3 regions of the Enterobacter sp. CP102 genome follow, and region 3 is predicted to be linked to each of the others. Evidence: predicted binding sites of a transcription regulator. Region 3 holds the regulator's gene; each other region holds the start of a gene.

Region 1 (7,431 bases), 510 kb from region 3:
AAACTGCTCGTAACTTAATGACAGGTCCATTTCGTGACAAAAGCGCTCGGCAAACTCTTCATCACTGATTTCACCGCGCTCATGCTGATGGAAAGTCTCACTCATCGCGAAGCTCTGTTTTAATGTTGCCAGCGGAACGCGGCTAAAGTCGCTCCATGCGCCCAGCACCCGATTAAAATCGATATCGACGATTACATTTCCTAAGTCAAAGATATAAAGCATGTTTATCTCCTTTTCGCCGTGGAAAAGTAACTGTAGCGGGAAAGATAAGCTTTGGCTATGAACTGCGACATAACGCAGAAAAAGAAAAACCCCGCCACAAAGGACGGGGTTTTGCAGACTAAAAGAAGCGTAAATTAGTCTTCTTTAGGACCGCGCATCGCACGTTTACGATCGTTCTCGGTCAGGTGACGTTTACGGATACGAATTGACTGTGGAGTCACTTCTACCAGTTCGTCATCATCGATGAATTCCAGAGCTTGCTCCAGGGTCATCTTGACTGGTGGAACCAGAACCGTTGCTTCGTCAGTACCGGACGCACGCATGTTGGTCAGTTTCTTACCGGTCAGGCAGTTTACAGTCAGGTCGTTAGAACGACTGTGAATACCGATGATCTGGCCTTCGTAAACTTCAGCACCGTGACCCAGGAACAGCTTACCGCGGTCCTGAAGGCTGAACAGTGCGAACGCAACCGCTTTACCCTGACCGTTGGAGATCAGAACGCCGTTGTTACGCTGGCCCACGTCGCCTGGACGAACGTCGTCGTAGTGGCTGAAGGTGGAGTACAGCAGACCAGTACCAGAAGTCATAGTCATGAACTCTGAACGGAAGCCGATCAGACCACGGCTTGGGATCACGTAGTCGAGACGTACGCGGCCTTTGCCATCTGGATTCATGTTTTTCAGGTCGCCTTTACGCTCACCCAGAGCCTGCATGACAGAACCCTGGTGCTGCTCTTCAACGTCCAGCGTTACGTTTTCGAACGGCTCTTGTTTACGGCCGTCGATTTCGCGGAAGATAACTTTCGGACGGGAAACCGCCATTTCGAAACCTTCACGACGCATGTTTTCGATCAGAACAGACAGGTGCAGCTCACCACGACCGGAAACGCGGAATGCGTCTGCATCCGGAGTTTCTTCAACGCGCAGCGCAACGTTGTGCACCAGCTCTTTGTTCAGGCGGTCAAGGATCTGACGAGAGGTAACGAACTTACCTTCTTTACCACAGAACGGAGAGGTGTTGACGTTGAAGAACATGGAAACGGTTGGTTCATCAACAGACAGGGCTGGCAGCGCTTCAACCGCCTGCGGATCGCAGATGGTGTCAGAGATGTTCAGTTCACCCAGACCGGTGATGGCGATGATGTCGCCCGCTTCAGCGATGTCGCTCTCGATACGCTCAAGACCCAGGTGAGTCAGTACTTTACCGACTTTACCGTTACGGGTTTTGCCTTCGCTATCGATGATAGTAACCTGCTGGTTAGGCTTAACTTTACCGCGCTTGATACGACCAATACCGATTACGCCAACATAGTTGTTGTAGTCGAGCTGAGAGATCTGCATCTGCAGGGTGCCGTCGAGATCAACGCTTGGTGCAGGAACACGGTCAACAATCGCCTGGTACAGCGGGGTCATGTCTTCAGCCATGTCTTCGTGGTCCAGACCGGCGATACCGTTCAGCGCAGAAGCGTAAACGATAGGGAAGTCCAGCTGCTCGTCGGTCGCGTCGAGGTTTACGAACAGGTCGAATACCTGGTCAACAACCCAGTCAGGACGCGCGCCAGGACGGTCAACTTTGTTAATTACAACGATTGGCTTCAGACCGTGGGCAAATGCCTTTTTGGTCACGAAGCGCGTCTGCGGCATTGGGCCATCCATTGCGTCAACGACCAGCAGAACGGAGTCTACCATGGACATTACACGTTCAACTTCACCACCGAAGTCGGCGTGCCCTGGGGTATCAACGATGTTGATACGGTAGTCATTCCATTTAATCGCGGTGTTTTTCGCGAGGATGGTAATCCCACGCTCTTTCTCCAAATCGTTGGAGTCCATCACGCGTTCTTGGGTTTCGGCACGAGCATCAAACGTACCGGATTGCTGCAGCAGCTTATCAACCAGGGTAGTTTTACCATGGTCAACGTGCGCGATGATGGCGATGTTACGCAAATTTTCGATCACAACTTTGCCTCAGGCATTTAGAAATAGCGCGTTATTGTACACGGATTAATCGCACTACAAAACAGGATCACAAACATCCCCCGCAAACAAGTATTGCAGAGATGCTTTGTGATCGCTTTCACGGAGCGGTAAAAGGGCTCTTTAACGTAAATTGCACCAATATAGTGCTCAATGTTCACATTGAAGCACTATACTGGTGCAACAAATCCATTGTGGTGCAGCCCTTTTGCACTATGGTGCGCATGATAACGCCTTTTTGGGGTGTTTTAAAAGTTGGCACAGATTTCGCTTTATAAAAAATACATGGCAACAGCCAGTACAAACAGAAATTGAAGACCTCGTTACCACGACGACAATGACCAATCTGGAGAGTTAAGTATGTCCGCTGAACACGTTTTGACGATGCTGAACGAACATGAAGTGAAGTTTGTTGATCTGCGCTTCACCGATACCAAAGGTAAAGAACAGCACGTCACTATTCCTGCTCATCAGGTGAACGCCGAATTCTTTGAAGAAGGCAAAATGTTTGACGGCTCCTCCATTGGTGGCTGGAAAGGCATTAACGAATCCGACATGGTTCTGATGCCGGACGCGACTACTGCGCTCATTGACCCGTTCTTCGAAGAGCCAACTCTGATCATCCGTTGCGATATCCTCGAGCCAGGTACACTGCAAGGTTACGACCGTGACCCACGCTCCATCGCTAAGCGCGCAGAAGAGTACCTGCGTTCTACCGGCATCGCAGACACCGTTCTGTTCGGGCCAGAGCCAGAGTTCTTCCTGTTCGACGACATCCGTTTTGGTGCTTCAATTTCTGGTTCCCACGTTGCTATCGATGATATCGAAGGCGCATGGAACTCCTCCACCAAATACGAAGGTGGTAACAAAGGTCACCGTCCAGGCGTGAAAGGCGGTTACTTCCCGGTTCCTCCGGTCGATTCTTCACAGGACATCCGTTCTACCATGTGTCTGATCATGGAAGAGATGGGACTGGTTGTTGAAGCGCATCACCACGAAGTGGCGACCGCTGGCCAGAACGAAATCGCTACCCGCTTCAACACCATGACCAAAAAAGCGGATGAGATTCAGATCTACAAATACGTTGTGCACAACGTTGCGCACCGTTTCGGTAAAACTGCGACCTTCATGCCAAAACCAATGTTTGGCGACAACGGTTCCGGTATGCACTGCCACATGTCTCTGTCCAAGAACGGTACTAACCTGTTCTCTGGCGACAAATATGCGGGTCTGTCTGAGCAGGCGCTGCACTACATCGGTGGTGTTATCAAACACGCTAAAGCGATCAACGCCCTGGCGAACCCAACCACCAACTCCTACAAGCGTCTGGTCCCAGGCTATGAAGCTCCAGTAATGCTGGCTTACTCTGCCCGTAACCGTTCTGCTTCTATCCGTATCCCGGTGGTTGCTTCTCCAAAAGCGCGTCGTATCGAAGTTCGCTTCCCGGACCCGGCAGCTAACCCATACCTGTGCTTCGCAGCTCTGCTGATGGCTGGTCTTGACGGTATCAAGAACAAGATCCACCCAGGCGAAGCAATGGACAAAAACCTGTATGACCTGCCGCCAGAAGAAGCGAAAGAGATCCCACAGGTTGCCGGTTCTCTGGAAGAAGCACTGCAAGCGCTGGACGCTGACCGCGAGTTCCTGACTGCGGGTGGTGTGTTCACTGACGAAGCTATCGATGCATACATCGCGCTGCGTATCGAAGAGAACGACCGTGTGCGTATGACTCCGCACCCAGTTGAATTCGAACTGTACTACAGCGTTTAAGTTTTAACGGGTTTCGCGCGACCTTTACGCGCGATCCCGAAAGCTGTTTTTTTGTTGCCGTGGAAACTTTCAGCCCATCTTCGGATGGGCTTTTTTCTCCACCAACAACCTGATCTCACGCGCTTTTTACGCCGAAAAAGCTATACTGCACTAAATTAGTGCAAACAACTCCAGGAGACTGCTGAATGGCAACTGGCACGCTGCCCGATGCTGGGCAGATCCTCAATTCTTTAATTAACAGTATCTTGTTGGTCGACGATGAGCTGGCCGTGCATTACGCCAACCCGGCGGCGCAGCAACTGCTTGCCCAGAGCGCACGCAAACTGTTTGGTACACCGCTCCCGGAATTGTTGAGCTACTTTTCGCTGAATATTGGCCTGATGCAGGAAAGTTTGCAGGCCGGTCAGGGGTTCACCGATAACGAAGTGACTCTGGTGATAGACGGGCGTTCCCATATTCTTTCGCTGACGGCACAGCGCCTTCCTGAGGGGCTTATTCTGCTCGAGATGGCGCCGATGGATAATCAGCGTCGCCTTAGCCAGGAACAACTCCAACATGCCCAGCAGATCGCTGCCCGGGATTTGGTACGTGGCCTGGCCCATGAAATCAAAAACCCGCTGGGTGGTTTGCGCGGCGCAGCACAGCTGTTGACCAAAGCACTCCCCGACCCTGCGCTTGCCGAGTACACCAACGTCATCATTGAGCAGGCAGACCGTCTGCGCAATCTGGTCGACAGACTGCTTGGGCCGCAGCAACCGGGAATGCACGTTTCAGAAAGCATTCATAAAGTGGCCGAGCGGGTGGTGAAACTCGTGTCGATGGAGCTTCCGGAAAACGTCACGCTGGTGCGCGATTACGATCCAAGCCTGCCAGAACTGGCGCACGATCCTGACCAGATTGAACAGGTTCTTCTGAATATCGTGCGTAATGCCCTTCAGGCGCTGGGACCTGATGGCGGAGAAATTATTCTGCGTACCCGCACCGCTTTCCAGTTAACGCTGCATGGCGTGCGCTACCGACTGGCGGCGAGAATCGACGTTGAGGATAACGGGCCTGGCATCCCATCGCATCTTCAGGACACCTTGTTCTACCCGATGGTGAGCGGCCGCGAAGGCGGTACAGGGCTGGGGTTATCCATTGCCCGCAATTTGATTGATCAACACTCTGGCAAAATTGAATTTACCAGTTGGCCGGGTCATACCGAGTTTTCGGTTTACCTGCCAATTAAAAAATAAAGGTGACGTGTATGCAACGAGGGATAGTCTGGGTAGTCGATGACGATAGCTCCATCCGTTGGGTGCTTGAACGCGCACTCACGGGAGCGGGATTAAGCTGCACGACGTTTGAGAGCGGCAGCGACGTGCTTGATGCACTCACCACCAAAACCCCGGATGTTTTGCTGTCAGATATTCGGATGCCGGGTATGGACGGGCTGGCGCTCTTAAAACAGATCAAACAACGCCACCCAATGCTTCCGGTCATCATAATGACTGCCCACTCCGATCTGGATGCCGCCGTCAGTGCGTACCAGCAAGGGGCATTCGATTATCTGCCAAAACCCTTTGATATCGACGAAGCGGTCGCCCTGGTTGAGCGTGCCATCAGCCACTACCAGGAGCAGCAACAGCCCCGCAATGCGCCCGTTTTTGGCCCAACGACGGACATCATTGGCGAAGCGCCTGCCATGCAGGACGTGTTTCGCATTATCGGTCGTTTGTCCCGCTCTTCCATTAGCGTATTGATTAACGGTGAATCAGGAACCGGTAAAGAGCTGGTTGCCCATGCGTTACACCGGCATAGCCCGCGGGCGAAAGCGCCGTTTATCGCCCTGAACATGGCGGCGATCCCGAAGGATTTGATTGAGTCGGAACTGTTCGGCCATGAAAAAGGGGCCTTTACCGGCGCGAACACGATTCGCCAGGGGCGCTTTGAACAGGCCGACGGCGGGACACTTTTCCTGGATGAAATCGGCGATATGCCGCTGGATGTTCAGACCCGCCTGCTTCGCGTGCTGGCTGACGGGCAGTTCTATCGCGTGGGGGGTTATGCTCCCGTAAAAGTAGACGTGCGCATTATTGCCGCCACGCACCAGAACCTGGAGCAGCGCGTTCAGGAAGGCAAATTCCGTGAAGACTTGTTCCATCGTCTGAACGTGATCCGCGTTCACCTGCCGCCGCTGCGCGAGCGTCGCGAGGATATTCCTCGTCTGGCGCGCCACTTCCTGCAGGTTGCTGCACGTGAGCTGGGCGTGGAGGCAAAACTGCTCCACCCGGAAACCGATGCCGCCCTCACCCGCCTGGCCTGGCCTGGCAACGTGCGTCAGCTTGAAAATACCTGTCGCTGGTTGACGGTCATGGCCGCCGGCCAGGAAGTGCTGATTCAGGATTTACCGGGCGAGCTGTTCGAAGCCACCGCCCCGGAAAGCAGCACCGGACACGCACTGCCAGACAGCTGGGCGACACTTCTGGCGCAATGGGCGGACCGCGCGCTGCGTTCCGGTCATCAAAACTTGCTTTCAGAGGCTCAGCCAGAGATGGAGCGCACGCTGTTAACCACTGCGCTTCGTCATACTCAGGGCCATAAACAGGAAGCGGCTCGATTACTGGGATGGGGACGCAATACCCTGACACGTAAGCTGAAAGAGCTGGGAATGGAGTGATTTTTACCGCTGTGTAAAGATGACGAATTGAGCGCAAATTGCCGTTATTTTGCGCTTTACTGTTCCGATGAGTTTTGTATGATCGTGCCCGGAAATTGGGGGGACCATCATGCTGGAATCATTAGTGAATTTGCTCTCGAGCGGAGCAGCCGAAAGCCACACGCCGCAAACCGCCGTTGCTGCGGTATTGTGTGCGGCGCTGGTTGGGCTGTTTAGCTAGCGGGTTTGAACGTAAAAGCCGGGTGGCGGCTTCGCCTTACCCGGCCTATACAACCCTGCCGTTTAAATCACCCGGGAGAACTGCTGCAGACGCGCTTTCTGGCGCAAGTACGCATCGAAGCACATGCAGATATTACGAATCAGCAAACGTCCTTTCGGCGTAACCTCAATCGCACTCTCCGAAATATCCACCAGCCCATCTTTCGCCAGCGGAGCAAGCAGCTTCAGGTCTTCCGCAAAGTAATCTCTGAACTGCAGATCCCATTGCGCTTCCACCTCGCTGAAATCGAGGCGGAAATTACAGATAAGCGCCTTAATCACATCGCGGCGAATACAGTCATCACGGGTTAACGCGATACCGCGCCACAGGGCATTTCCGGTTTCATCGACTTGCTGATAGTACTGTTTTAACTCTTTCTGGTTCTGCGCGTAGCAGTCGCCAATCATGCTGATGGCTGAAACGCCCATCCCCAGTAAATCGGTATCGCCCTGAGTGGTGTAGCCCTGGAAGTTGCGGTGCAACACGCCTTCACGCTGGGCAATCGCCAGCTCATCGTCCGGGCGAGCAAAGTGATCCATACCAAT
Region 2 (7,431 bases), 1.6 Mb from region 3:
CACTGACAGGCCCGGATTTACAGCGCCAGCGTCAGGCATTGCTCGCTGAAGGCGTACAGGTGTCGGGGGGCGGGAAAATCGATTTAGAGAAATATCGCTGGGTGTACTAGAAAGCAGCCCTCTTCACCAGGAAGAGGGCATAGGTCATTACTGCTGGATTGAGGCAGGTGGCTCAGCGGCAACTGGCGGCTGCGCTGAAACAGGAACTTCTGTCTGCTGTACCGCAACCAGATTCAGATCGGCTTTTGTCCCACCGTGGTTAATCACTTCCTGAACCGTATCCGTGATAAACATCAGTTTACCGTCAACGGTAACTGCTGCACTCAGCAATATCCGCGCATTAGGCTGGATCTCAGCCGGGTTGTACGGCAACACGAAGCTAAACGGAGCCTGTTTACCGATGGTACGCACCGCTCTTTGCGACAGCACTTTGGCAGGTGCATCAGCCAGGGAGGCATCCGAAAGGGTGACCGTTAACACAGCGTCTGGCGGTAAAGCCACTTTCTGACGGATCCATACCGTACCAGAAACGTTAGGCTGCTGAGAGGTCTGCTGTGAAAGCGTGTCAACAGTATTTGGATCCGGCGCTGGCGCCTGGGTATTGGCGTGCTTACCTGCGCAGGCCGTCAATGCCACCGCTATCGCTAAACCACTTACTATGTGCACGAGTTTCATTGAAGTCTCCTTATCATCAATGCACCAGCGGGATCGATCCCACCCGATGTCGTTAACATTTAGATAACGTAACAAGTGTGGCACAAATCACTGATTAATGCCTAATTTCAGCCCGATATTCAGATTATTCTACCCATCGGACCACTTTCAAATCTGCGTTATACTCTGCTTATCTTTCGCCACGGCGTTTTATTGAGGACAACTATGAGTCAGGCACTGAACAATCTGCTGACATTACTGAACCTGGAAAAAATTGAGGAAGGACTCTTTCGTGGACAGAGCGAAGATTTGGGCTTACGCCAGGTCTTCGGCGGGCAAGTCGTTGGACAGGCATTGTATGCCGCTAAAGAGACCGTCCCGGCAGACCGTCTGGTGCACTCTTTTCACAGCTACTTCTTACGCCCTGGCGACAGCGCCAAACCGATTGTTTATGACGTTGAAGTGCTGCGTGACGGCAACAGCTTTAGTGCCCGCCGCGTGGCCGCCATTCAGAATGGCAAACCTATCTTTTATATGACGGCCTCTTTCCAGGCGCCTGAACCGGGTTATGAGCATCAGAAAGTGATGCCGCCATCCCCATCGCCGGAAGAGCTTAAATCAGAAACCGATATCGCGCGTGCGCTGGCACACCTGCTGCCACCGCAGGTGAAAGAGAAATTCCTGTGCGATAAGCCGCTGGAAATTCGCCCTGTCGAGTTCCATAACCCGATGAAAGGCCACGTTGCTGAGCCAAAGCGTCAGGTGTGGATCCGCGCCAACGGTACTGTGCCGGAGGATTTCCGCGTCCATCAGTATCTGCTGGGTTACGCATCAGACTTCAACTTCCTGCCGGTTGCCCTGCAACCGCACGGCGTTGGGTTCCTGGAAAAAGGGATGCAGGTTGCGACGATTGACCACTCCATGTGGTTCCACCGACCATTCGATATGAATGACTGGTTGCTCTACAGCGTGGAAAGTACGTCAGCATCCAGCGCTCGCGGGTTTGTACGCGGCGAGTTTTATACTCAGGATGGCGTTCTGGTGGCATCGACGGTGCAGGAAGGGGTAATGCGAAATCGGGGGTAATGTTGTGCGGCCTGATGCCTTCCCCCACCGGGAGAGGGTACAAACATTAAAAACGGCAACCTGAGGTTGCCGTTTTGCTGTTTATCAGGCGTTATACGCATTCTCGCCGTGGCTGTTGACGTCCAGACCTTCGCGTTCCTGTTCTTCCGGAACACGCAGACCGACGGTCATGTCAGCCAGTTTGTAGCCGATAAAGGCCACAACGGCAGACCAGACAACGGTGATAGCGATACTTTCCAGCTGTACCAGCACCTGGTGAACCATGGTGACACCTTCTGCATAACCCACTCCACCCAGCGATTTCGCCGCGAAGATACCGGTCATGATACAACCGATGATGCCGCACACGCCGTGCACGCCGAACACATCGCAAGGGTCGTCAACGCGCAGAACACGTTTCAGCGCAGTCACACCCCACAGGCCAGCCAGCCCCGCAACCAGACCGATAAGCAGCGCGCCGCCTACACCTACATAACCACACGCAGGGGTGATACCAACCAGACCGGCGATCGCACCAGAACATGCACCCAGCAGAGAAGGTTTACCGCGAACGGCCCACTCGCCAAATACCCAGGAGAGGATAGCGCCCGCCGTGGCAATAACGGTATTCACGAAGGCCAGCGCAGCAATTTCGTTCGCAGCACTTGCTGAACCGGCGTTGAAACCGAACCAGCCAAAGTAGAGGATAGCCGTACCGGTAAACACCATTGGCAGGTTGTGTGGTTTGAAGGCTTCTTTGCCAAAGCCCACACGTTTACCAATCAGGTATGCACCAACCAGGCCCGCCACCGCGGCGTTAATGTGCACAACAGTACCGCCTGCGAAGTCCAGCGCACCGTGCGTCGCCAGCAGACCACCGCCCCACACCATATGCGCAATCGGCACGTAGGAGAGCGTCAGCCAGACCACCACAAAGATCAGCACCGCAGAGAAACGAATACGTTCAGCCAGTGCACCAACAATCAGCCCGACGGTAATACAGGCGAACGACCCCTGGAAAGCGACATGGATGTACTGATAGAAGCTGCCCATCAGCGCGGTCAGTTCGATATTTTTCAGCATCGCCCAGTTGAGGTTGCCGAAGAAGGCGTTGCCTTCGCCGAAGGCCAGCGAGTAACCGTAGACCACCCACAGGACGCACACCAGTGCGAACGTCACGGCAACCTGCGTCAGCATGGAGAGGACGTTTTTACCGCGGATCAGGCCGCCGTAGAACAACGCAATGCCCGGGATAGTCATGAACAGCACCAGCGCGGTGCAGATCATCATAAAAGCGTTATCGGCTTTGTCTGCCACCGCGGGGGCAGCCATTGCCAGGCCTGGCAGCAGTGCCAGCGAACCCAGACCCGTTTTGATTGTTGCTATCTTCATTTTCTCGATCCCTATCACTGTGTGCCAGGAGTTACTTACAATGCCGCTTCGTCAGATTCGCCCGTACGGATACGAATCACGCGCTGCAACTCGGCAACGAAAATTTTGCCGTCGCCAATTTTGCCGGTGTAGGCCGCTTTGCTAATGACATCAATCACTTCATCAAGCTGATCGTCAGCGATTGCGACATCAATCTTCACTTTAGGCAGGAAGTTAACGCTGTATTCCGCCCCACGATAAAGCTCGGCATGACCTTTCTGACGACCAAAGCCTTTCACTTCGGTGACAGTCAGTCCCTGAATACCCATGGAAGACAATGCTTCACGAACGTCTTCAAGTTTGAATGGTTTGATTACAACCGTAACCAGCTTCATAAATCCCCTCCAGTCAGAATTCGGTAATGGCCGCAGCTAACACGCAGGAGATATTGCAAGGGGTGTGCCAGAATTGAAAAAAGGAGGAAAAAGCGGCGCAATGAGCACGCCAGGGCATTCAGTGACGGAGTGGCGAAAAAAAACGCACCATGACAGTGCATGATGCGTTTCAGTTTTGCACCAACAGTTGCGAGTGTTAGCGCGTTGCCTGATTTTGGTGCATCAGGCGCTGAGCGACTCCTCTTCGCGCGCGCTGGCAGCAAGCTCTTCACCCGCCAGCTGTAACTGGTACATCTGCCAGTAACGCCCTTTCGCCTCTAACAGCTGGCGATGCGTCCCGCGCTCAACGGCCTGGCCGCGATGCAGCACCAGAATAGTATCGGCATCAACAATCGTTGACAGGCGGTGTGCGATGACGACAAGCGTTGTATGATCACGCACGGCCGCCAGCGCCTGCTGGATAGCCTGCTCCGTTCCGGAGTCGATACTGGCGGTTGCCTCATCAAGAATAAGCACCTGCGGCGTTTCAATCAGCACCCGCGCCAGCGCCAGCAGCTGTTTTTGCCCAACCGAGAGATTATTGCCCTGTTCGCCCAGCCGGGTGTCGATACCCTCGGACAGACCGCGTGCCAGCTCTGCCAGTTGCACGGTTTCCAGTACCGCCCAGACCTGCTCATGCGTATAAGGCCTGCCCAGCGTGACGTTGGCGTAGAAGGTATCCGCCAGTACCACCGGGTCTTGCTGCACCATTGCCACCCCTTTACGCAGGACATTGTGGCTCAAGGTAGACAGTGGACGCCCGTCCAGGCGGATCTCCCCTTTCGTGAGCGGGTAGTAACCCATCAGCAAGCTGGCGAGCGTACTCTTACCGCTGCCGGTATGGCCCACCAGCGCCACAAAGCCGCGTGATGGCACATCAAGGCTAACGTCCTGGAGGACAAGCCGGTCATCACGATAAGCAAACGAGACATTATCAAAGGTAATAGCGCCGCTTTGCAGGCTACGGTCATCATCACCGTAGGTCTGACGCGGCCGGTCCATAAGCTCAAAGACGCGCTCTCCCGCAACCACGGCCTGTTGCAGCATGGATTGCTGCGTGGTGAGCTCAATCAGCGGTTCGTTAAGACGCCCAAGATAGCTAATAAAGGCATATAACACGCCCACTTCAATGGTGCCGCCCGACGTCAGACCAAACAGCATCAGCAAGCCGCAGAGCACCAGAGCAGAGAAAAGACTCAGCAAAGGACGTAACAGGAAACCATCCAGGCGCAGCGTCTGCATTCGCGCCATGTAGTGTGAACGACTGGCCTCCCCCATTCGCTCGCCAAAACGTGCCTGCTGGCGGAACTGCTGGATGACGCTCATGCCGTTGATCACTTCGTTGAAGCCATCATTGATATCGGCCAGATACGCACGCACGCGGCGAACAATCGGCGTGCTGTAGCGTTGATAGATAACCATCACAATCAGCACTGCCGGGAAGATGGTGATCGCCACCAGCGCCATGCGCCAGTCGAGGCTAAACATCGCCACCAGCATTGCGCCAATCAACGCCGCACTGCGTAACACCGTTGCCACGACGGTGACATACAGATCCCGGATAACCTCCGTATCGTTGGTCACCCGCGAGATAACTTGCCCGACAGGCTGAGTATCAAACTCGCTCAGCGGCTGGCGCAGCGCCGCATCCATCACATCCGTGCGCAACTGCTGCACGACGCCGACGGCCGCGCGGTTAAACAGCAACGACTGCGCATAGTGCAACCCGGCTGCCGTCAGCTGTAGCCCAACGTAGGCAACGCCTAACCCCGCCACCAGCCCCAGCGGCAGATAGCGTTTCGCCACCATATTGTCGATGAAATAACTGATGAGCAGCGGGCCGCTCACTTCAGCAATCGCCGCGATCCACAGCAAAAGCACGGCAATTGACAACGGTTTGCGCCACGGTGAGCCATAGGAAAGCAGACGTTTTAACGTCGGCCACATCGTTCCCAGCTTACGCATTGGTGGTCTCCTCATCCTGCTCCGGAGCATCATCCAGTGCCGCTTCAAGCTGCTGATAACGATACATATCGCGATACCAGCCGGGTTGTTCTGTCAGTTGGTCGTGTTGCCCGCGCTGGGCGATGTGCCCGTGTTGCATCACCAGAATTTCACTGGCCTCGGTCAGCGCTGACAAGCGGTGCGCGCTGATGATCACCGTACGCCCTTCGCCCCACTGACGCAGGTTGTGCAGGATCTGATGTTCAGTACGGCCATCCACTGCCGAAAGCGCATCATCCAGGATCAGTATTTCAGCGTTCAGCAGCAGCGCGCGGGCAATCGAAATACGCTGTTTTTGCCCGCCAGAAAGCATCACGCCACGTTCACCCACTTCGGTGTCATAGCCCTGCGGCAGACGCAAAATATCGTCATGAACGCTGGCAAGACGCGCGACATGTTCAATCTCTTCCTGCGTCGCCGTTGGGTGGCCGAGAGCAATGTTATTCGCCACTGTGTCAGAGAATAAAAACGGTGTCTGGCTGACCACCGCCAGACGGCTGCGCCAGTCGTCCAGCAGCAGGCGTGTCAGCGGGATATTGTGGAAGCGAATATCGCCCTGAGTCACATCAAAGTGACGCTGGATAAGCGAAAGCAGAGTGCTTTTGCCGGAACCCGTCGGGCCGCAAACGCCCAACATCTGCCCCGGTTGCAGCGTGAAATTGACGTTTTCAAGCACCGGATGTTCCGTTTGCGGGTAGGCAAACGAACCGATATCCGCTTTCATTATCCCGCGCCCTTCCGGCACCGTTTCACTGCCGTCGTTAACCACTGGCGCTTCCGCCAGCATGGCGCGAATACGGCTGTAGGCAGCGCTGCCGCGCTCAACAATGTTAAACATCCAGGCCAGCGCCAGCATTGGCCAGATCATCAGCCCCAGATACATCGCGAAACTGGTTAACTGGCCAAGCGTCATCATGTCGTGTACCACCATCCAGCTACCGCCGCCGATAGCCAGCAGGTTCGCCATTCCGATAGCGATATAAATCGTCGGGTCAAAACGTGCGTCAATCCGCGCCACCCGCATGTTTTTCGCCCCGGTATCCGCCGCATCGGCGGCAAACAGCGCAGACTGTCTGTCTTCCAGACCAAAAGCTTTGATCATGCGGATACTGGTCATGCTCTCCTGGGTGCGATCGTTGAGTGATGAAAACGCCGCCTGCGCCAGTTTGAAACGTTCATGCAGTTTTTCGCCGTAGCGATTGATCGCCAGCGCCATCAGCGGCATCGGCAGCAGGGCCAGCAGCGTCAGCTGCCAGCTGATTTGCGTCGACATCACAATCAGTACCGCGCACCCCATCACCAGGGAGTCCACCAGCGTTAACACCCCCTCCCCGGCGGCAAACACCACGCGATCAACGTCGTTGGTGGCGCGGGCGATTAAATCCCCGGTGCGGTGACGCAGGTAGAACTCAGGATGTTGACGGCTCAGCTGGCGGTAAAAATCTTCGCGCAGCTCAACGGCGAGCTGATAAGACGCCCCGAATAACAGAACGCGCCAGACGTAACGCAGCAGATAGACGATCACCGCTGTCAGCACCAGCGTGCCAATCCACATCAACACCCGTGCGGTGGTGTAATGCTGTTCGGTGACGCCATCCACCACATATCCCACCACTTTGGGCGGGATCAGTTGCAGAATGGCAATGATAATAAGCAGGCAGACTGCGCCGAGATAGCGTTGCCACTCCCGACGAAAGTACCAGCTTAGTTGGGCAAATAATCGCACGCGGTATTTTCCTGAAGGTATTTTACGAAGTTATTCAATAGGTAATGCTGTGGTGTATTTTATTTGTTCCATGGCGAAACTCGACGTAACGTCCGACAAGCCCGGTACACTGTTGACCAGCCGCTTGTAAAAATCATCGTACCGCTTCATATCGGCCACCTGCACACGCATCAGATA
Region 3 (7,431 bases):
GCGCCGCGGATATTCACCTGTGCGTCAAAGTGCCAAAAGAAGCGTGCCCGTTAGGTCTTGCCCCGACGTCCAGCACCACTGCTGCGCTGGTCATGGGCGATGCGCTTGCGGTGGCATTACTCGAAGCCCGTGGTTTTACGCCTGAAGATTTCGCACTTTCTCATCCTGGCGGTGCGCTGGGACGCAAGCTGCTGCTTCGGGTAAACGATATTATGCATACGGGCGATGAGATCCCGCACGTAAGCAAAGCCGCGTCACTGCGCGATGCATTACTGGAAATTACCCGCAAAAATCTTGGCATGACGGTCGTTTGCGACGATCTGATGAAAATTCAGGGGATCTTCACTGACGGTGATTTACGCCGCGTGTTCGATATGGGCGTGGATGTTCGCACGTTAGGCATCGCCGATGTCATGACGCCAGGCGGGATCCGCGTTCGTCCTGGCACCCTGGCAGTGGATGTGCTGAACCTGATGCAGTCCCGCCACATAACCTCAGTGATGGTTGCCGATGGCGACCAACTGCTGGGTGTGGTACATATGCATGATCTTCTACGCGCTGGCGTAGTGTAATGAAGGATAAGACAATGAGTAATGCGGGTGCATCCCTTGCAACCTGTTATGGTCCGGTGAGTACAGCCATGATGGCGAAGGCGGAAAACATCCGTCTACTGATCCTGGATGTAGATGGCGTACTCTCCGATGGCCTGATTTACATGGGCAATAATGGCGAAGAGCTAAAAGCATTCAATGTTCGCGACGGTTACGGCATTCGCTGCGCGCTCACATCCGGCATCGAAGTTGCTATCATCACCGGGCGAAAAGCTAAACTTGTAGAAGACCGCTGCGAAACGTTGGGCATTACCCATCTGTATCAGGGGCAATCCGACAAGATGTTGGCATTCAACGATTTGCTTGCGAAACTGTCCATCGCGCCTGAACATGTTGCCTATGTGGGCGACGATCTGATCGACTGGCCGGTGATGGCCGAAGTGGGTCTGAGCATCGCGGTAGCCGATGCCCATCCGCTGTTGATACCGCGTGCTGACTATGTCACCCACATCAACGGCGGTCGCGGTGCCGTACGTGAAGTCTGCGATCTGCTTCTGCTGGCGCAGGGCAAGCTTGAAGAGGCCAAAGGGCAATCAATATGAGTAAAACCAGACGTTGGGTTATCATTCTGCTAACGCTTGTCGCACTGGTACTGATTGGCGTCAACCTCGCTGACCGTGACGATACCCAAACGGAAGTGATCAACACCAGCGATCCAACATACAAAAGCGATCACAGTGATACGGTGGTTTACAGCCCGGAAGGTGCGCTGAACTATCGCCTGATTGCAAAGCATGTTGAGTATTTTTCAGATGATGGTATCTCGTGGTTTACCCAACCGGTAATGACCACATTTGATACCGATAAAGTGCCAACGTGGTCGATCAAGTCTGACAGAGCAAAATTAACAAATGACCGTATGCTTTATCTGTATGGTCATGTTGAGGTCAACGCCCTGACCGCTGACTCTCAACTGCGTAAAATTACAACAGATAATGCCCAGATTAACCTGGTGACCCAGGATGTGACTTCGCAGGATCTGGTTACACTGTATGGCACAACATTTAATTCCAGCGGTCTGAGAATGCGCGGGAACTTACGCAGCAAAAACGCCGAGCTGATTGAAAAGGTTAGATCCTCTTATGAAATTCAAAACAAACAAACTCAGCCTTAAAGCCATTATCGCCAGCGCACTGCTGGCAGCCAGTCTTCCCGCACTTGCTGTGACTGGCGATACCGAACAGCCGATTCATATTGAATCTGACACCCAGTCTCTCGATATGCAGGGTAATGTCGTCACCTTTACCGGCAACGTCGTCATGACTCAGGGCACCATCAAAATTAACGCCGACAAAGTGGTCGTCACCCGTCCAGGTGGTGAGCAGGGCAAAGAAATTATTGATGGCTACGGCAGCCCGGCAACCTTCTACCAGATGCAGGACAACGGTAAACCGGTTAAAGGCCACGCCACCCATATGCACTATGAACTGGCGAAGGATCTTGTCATCCTGACTGGTAACGCCTACCTGGAGCAGCTGGACAGCAATATCACCGGCGACCAGATCACCTATCTGGTGAAAGAGCAGAAAATGCAAGCTTCCAGCGAGAAAGGCAAACGCGTTACTACCGTGCTTGTTCCTTCACAGCTGCAAGATAAAGGCAAAGGCCAGGCCCCGGCACAGAAGAAGAGTAACTAATTCGTTATGGCAACATTAACTGCAAAAAATCTCGCTAAGGCCTATAAGGGCCGCCGCGTCGTGGAAGATGTCAGTCTGACCGTCAACTCCGGCGAAATTGTTGGCCTTTTAGGCCCTAACGGTGCGGGTAAAACCACCACCTTCTACATGGTGGTAGGTATTGTACCGCGTGATGCAGGCAACATTGTCATTGATGATGAAGATATCAGCCTGCTGCCGCTGCACGCCCGTGCACGCCGTGGTATCGGCTATCTTCCTCAGGAAGCGTCCATTTTCCGTCGTTTAAGCGTCTTCGATAACCTGATGGCCGTGTTGCAGATCCGCGACGATCTGTCGAGCGAGCAGCGTCAGGATCGTGCTAACGAACTGATGGAAGAGTTCCATATTGAACACCTGCGCGATAGCTTAGGTCAGGCGCTGTCAGGCGGTGAACGTCGTCGTGTCGAGATTGCGCGCGCGCTGGCTGCAAACCCGAAATTCATCCTGCTGGATGAACCCTTCGCGGGCGTTGACCCTATTTCCGTCATCGATATCAAACGTATTATTGAACATCTGCGTGACAGCGGGCTTGGCGTACTGATCACTGACCACAACGTCCGTGAAACGCTGGCCGTGTGTGAACGCGCCTATATTGTGAGCCAGGGCCATCTGATCGCCCACGGTACGCCGCAGCAGATCCTCGAAGATGAGCATGTTAAGCGCGTGTACCTTGGGGAAGACTTCAGACTCTGATAGGGTAGAGGTAACGTAACGCCGAACCGGAGAAAAATGCTCTGAACATGAAGCAAGGTTTGCAATTAAGGCTCAGCCAACAACTGGCGATGACGCCACAGCTACAACAAGCTATCCGCCTGTTGCAGCTGTCCACGTTAGAACTACAGCAGGAACTCCAGCAAGCACTGGACAGTAACCCGTTGCTGGAGCAAACCGATCTTCATGACGAGGTAGACACTCAGCAAACGCAAGACACCGAAACGCTCGATACCGTTGATGCTCTCGAACAAAAAGAGATGCCGGACGAGCTGCCTCTGGATGCCAGCTGGGATGAAATCTACACCGCAGGAACCCCATCCGGGACGCGTGCAGACTACCAGGATGATGAGCTACCGGTCTATCAGGGTGAAACCACCCAGTCGCTTCAGGATTACCTGATGTGGCAGGTGGAGTTAACCCCCTTCTCTGACACCGATCGTGCAATTGCGACGTCCATTGTCGATGCCGTTGATGACACCGGATATTTGACCGTTTCTCTGGACGATATTCTTGAGAGCATCGGCGATGATGAGATCGAACTCGAGGAAATTGAAGCGGTTCTGAAGCGTATTCAGCGCTTCGACCCGGTTGGCGTGGCCGCGAAAGATCTGCGCGACTGCCTGCTGATCCAGCTTTCTCAGTTCGCCAAAGAGACCCCGTGGATTGAAGAAGCCCGGTTAATCATCAGCGATCATCTGGATCTGCTGGCGAACCATGACTTCCGCACCCTGATGCGCGTCACCCGCCTTAAAGAAGAGGTGTTGAAAGAAGCCGTCAACCTGATCCAGTCGCTCGACCCTCGCCCTGGCCAATCCATCCAGACCAGCGAACCCGAATATGTAATCCCGGATGTGCTGGTCAGAAAGCATAACGGCCGCTGGGTTGTCGAACTGAATTCCGACAGCATTCCTCGCCTGCAAATCAATCAGCAGTACGCCTCCATGTGCACCAGCGCACGCAACGACTCCGACAACCAGTACATTCGTAGCAATCTTCAGGAAGCGCGATGGCTGATCAAGAGTCTGGAGAGCAGAAATGATACGCTGCTCCGTGTAAGCCGCTGTATTGTCGAGCAGCAGCAGGCGTTCTTTGATCAGGGCGAAGAGTATATGAAACCGATGGTGCTGGCAGATATCGCCCAGGCCGTCGAAATGCATGAATCAACCATTTCCCGCGTGACCACGCAGAAGTATCTGCACAGTCCACGCGGTATTTTTGAGCTTAAGTATTTCTTCTCCAGCCACGTGAATACCGAAGGCGGCGGCGAAGCCTCGTCGACGGCCATTCGCGCACTGGTGAAGAAGTTGATCGCCGCGGAGAATCCCGCGAAGCCACTGAGTGACAGTAAGTTAACCACCATGCTGTCCGATCAGGGTATCATGGTGGCACGCCGTACTGTTGCAAAGTATCGAGAGTCTTTATCCATTCCGCCGTCTAACCAGCGTAAACAACTGGTCTGACACAACCGATAAGGAAGACACTATGCAGCTCAACATCACAGGACACAACGTCGAAATTACTGAGGCTTTACGCGATTTTGTGAACGCTAAGTTCGCGAAACTTGAGCAGTATTTCGAAAGGATCAACCAGGTCTATATTGTGTTGAAAGTGGAGAAAGTGACTCATATCTCGGATGCAACCCTGCACGTGAACGGGGGTGAACTCCATGCCAGTGCGGAAGGGCAAGACATGTATGCTGCTATCGACGGCTTGATTGACAAGCTTGCACGACAGCTCAATAAACATAAAGATAAACTGAAACAACACTAATTGTCCGGGCAGTTAACGGGTGCAGGAAGGCCTGTTGTGAAACACAACAGGCCATTTGTACAGTTAGCGCTTAGGTGAAATTATGATGAACAACGATTCCGCTCTTCAACTGAGCAATGTCCTTAACCAGGAATGTACCCGCAGTGGCGTTCACTGCCAGAGCAAAAAACGTGCGCTGGAAATCATCAGTGAACTGGCCGCAAAACAGCTGGGCCTGCCGTCTCAGGTGGTGTTCGAAGCTATTCTGACCCGCGAAAAAATGGGCAGTACTGGCATTGGCAACGGCATTGCTATCCCGCATGGCAAGCTGGAAGAAGACACCCTGCGTGCCGTTGGTGTTTTTGTGCAGCTCGAAACGCCGATCGCCTTCGACGCCATCGATAATCAGCCAGTCGATCTCCTCTTCGCGCTGCTGGTTCCTGCTGACCAGACCAAAACCCATCTGCATACGCTTTCGCTGGTCGCCAAACGTCTGGCCGATAAAACCATTTGCCGTCGACTGCGCTCAGCCCAAAGTGATGAAGAGTTATATCAAATTATCACTGAAGCAGAAGGCAATCAGGATGATGCATAACCGGGAGATGGCCTTCACATCTGTTGTCCTGAGGAGAAACGGAACATGGTGCTGATGATCGTCAGCGGTCGTTCAGGGTCGGGGAAATCCGTCGCCCTCCGCGCGCTTGAAGATATGGGCTTTTACTGTGTCGATAACCTGCCGGTTGTGCTGCTGCCCGACCTGGCCCGGACGCTCGCGGACCGACAAACGTCTGCTGCCGTCAGTATCGACGTCCGTAACATGCCAGAATCACCGGAAGTCTTTGAACAGGCGATGAGCAACCTGCCTGACTCGTTTTCACCTCAGCTATTGTTCCTTGATGCTGACCGTAACACGCTGATCCGTCGTTACAGCGATACCCGCCGTTTGCATCCGCTCTCCAGCAAGAATCTCTCTCTGGAAAGCGCCATCGACGAAGAGAGCGACCTGCTGGAGCCGCTGCGCTCCCGTGCCGACCTGATTGTCGACACCTCTGAAATGTCCGTTCACGAGCTGGCCGAAATGCTGCGTACCCGTCTGCTGGGTAAACGCGAGCGCGAACTGACCATGGTGTTCGAATCCTTCGGCTTTAAGCACGGCATTCCTATCGATGCGGATTATGTTTTCGACGTGCGCTTCCTGCCTAACCCCCACTGGGATCCAAAACTGCGTCCAATGACCGGTCTTGATAAACCCGTGGCGGCGTTCCTCGACAGGCACACAGAAGTTCACAATTTTATCTACCAGACGCGCAGCTACCTTGAGCTATGGTTACCTATGCTGGAAACAAACAATCGCAGCTACCTGACGGTGGCGATTGGCTGTACCGGTGGTAAACATCGTTCGGTGTACATTGCCGAACAGCTGGCCGACTACTTCCGCTCACGCGGGAAGAACGTTCAGTCCCGTCATCGCACGCTGGAAAAACGTAAAACATGACCGTAAAACAAACTGTTGAAATCACGAATAAGCTGGGTATGCACGCCCGCCCGGCGATGAAACTGTTTGAACTGATGCAGGGTTTTGATGCGGAGGTTCTGCTGCGTAACGATGAAGGTACAGAGGCTGAAGCCAATAGCGTCATCGCGCTACTGATGCTGGATTCTGCCAAAGGCAGACAAATTGAAGTTGAGGCTACAGGCCCACAGGAAGAAGAAGCTCTGGCGGCGGTGATTGCGCTGTTCAACGCAGGGTTCGACGAAGATTAAGATCTGCTAGTCAGGCGGGTGGCGCTGTGCTTACCCGCCCTACATCAGCTTATTACGCTGCATAAATCCTTCCCCACCTAACTGACGCATCTGGCGTATGATCCACGCCTGACGGCTTCGCACGTACCCTGATGGGGCGTTGGCCTTAAAGCGGATGGGATTAGGCAAGACGGCGGCCAGGAGTGCCGCTTCGGACATACTCAGTCGGCTGGCCGGTTTATGGAAATAACGTTGCGCGGCGGCTTCGACACCAAATACCCCATCGCCAAACTCAGCGATATTCAGATAGACGGTCAGAATACGTTTTTTGCTCCAGACCGTTTCCATGCCCAGCGTCAGACCCGCCTCAAGACCTTTTCGCAGCCAGCTGCGACCATCCCATAAAAACAGGTTTTTTGCCGTCTGCTGAGAAAGCGTGGATGCACCCCGGACACGATCTTCATGTCTCTCGTTATGCGCCAGCGCTTTCTGGATTGCCGCCACGTCAAACCCCCAGTGATCCGGGAATTTCTGATCTTCTGCGGCAATCACCGCCAGCCCCATAAACGGAGAGATCTGATCCATGCTCACCCAGTCAGAGTGCGCAACGTAGCCGAAATCACCGGATAACCAGGCGCTAAGCTGGCGCTCAACCATCACGGCAGAAAAAGGGACAGGCATGATGCTAAACAGGGCGATACCACCACCCCAGAAAACAGCCAGGACGATGACAATACGCAACAGGATCCGTTTGGCCCACGCGCCAGCCTTAAATTTTCGGATCATTCAGTCAGAACCAACACTCTGTCCACCAGCTTCTCAATACCGGCAGCTGCCTCAGCGATGTTTTGCGCCAGCATATAGGCAGGTGTTGTGACAATCTTATTGTCCTCATCCACCACGATGTCATCGACCGGGCAAGGCACATGTTCGCCCCC

What was found. Region 3 encodes sigma-54, which starts transcription at its own class of promoters, with help from an activator protein. Its sites were predicted from a motif close to GTTGGCACANNTTTCGCTNT; they were not measured.
Region 1: glnA (glutamate--ammonia ligase) is a predicted target of sigma-54. The motif match lies at 2,453-2,472, and genes of this name have one in related genera.
Region 2: glnK (P-II family nitrogen regulator) is a predicted target of sigma-54. The motif match lies at 3,538-3,557, and genes of this name have one in related genera.

What each region holds. Positions count from the first base shown of each region.
Region 1 covers NZ_CP104014.1:4,710,649-4,718,079, forward strand. The annotation lists gene yihX (glucose-1-phosphatase) at 1-222, opposite strand, end outside; gene typA (ribosome-dependent GTPase TypA) at 357-2,180, opposite strand; gene glnA (glutamate--ammonia ligase) at 2,559-3,968, shown strand; gene glnL (nitrogen regulation protein NR(II)) at 4,154-5,203, shown strand; gene glnG (nitrogen regulation protein NR(I)) at 5,215-6,627, shown strand; gene N1249_RS22280 (YshB family small membrane protein) at 6,737-6,847, shown strand; gene hemN (oxygen-independent coproporphyrinogen III oxidase) at 6,910-7,431, opposite strand, start outside.
Region 2 covers NZ_CP104014.1:1,063,479-1,070,909, reverse strand. The annotation lists gene N1249_RS05000 (MGMT family protein) at 1-110, shown strand, start outside; gene N1249_RS04995 (YbaY family lipoprotein) at 148-675, opposite strand; gene tesB (acyl-CoA thioesterase II) at 880-1,740, shown strand; gene amtB (ammonium transporter AmtB) at 1,825-3,111, opposite strand; gene glnK (P-II family nitrogen regulator) at 3,147-3,485, opposite strand; gene N1249_RS04975 (SmdB family multidrug efflux ABC transporter permease/ATP-binding protein) at 3,708-5,489, opposite strand; gene N1249_RS04970 (SmdA family multidrug ABC transporter permease/ATP-binding protein) at 5,482-7,254, opposite strand; gene N1249_RS04965 (Lrp/AsnC family transcriptional regulator) at 7,285-7,431, opposite strand, start outside.
Region 3 covers NZ_CP104014.1:4,200,909-4,208,339, forward strand. The annotation lists gene kdsD (arabinose-5-phosphate isomerase KdsD) at 1-572, shown strand, start outside; gene kdsC (3-deoxy-manno-octulosonate-8-phosphatase KdsC) at 587-1,153, shown strand; gene lptC (LPS export ABC transporter periplasmic protein LptC) at 1,150-1,725, shown strand; gene lptA (lipopolysaccharide ABC transporter substrate-binding protein LptA) at 1,694-2,248, shown strand; gene lptB (LPS export ABC transporter ATP-binding protein) at 2,255-2,980, shown strand; gene rpoN (RNA polymerase factor sigma-54) at 3,028-4,461, shown strand; gene hpf (ribosome hibernation promoting factor) at 4,484-4,771, shown strand; gene ptsN (PTS IIA-like nitrogen regulatory protein PtsN) at 4,854-5,345, shown strand; gene rapZ (RNase adapter RapZ) at 5,391-6,245, shown strand; gene npr (PTS phosphocarrier protein NPr) at 6,242-6,514, shown strand; gene mtgA (monofunctional biosynthetic peptidoglycan transglycosylase) at 6,554-7,279, opposite strand; gene elbB (isoprenoid biosynthesis glyoxalase ElbB) at 7,276-7,431, opposite strand, start outside.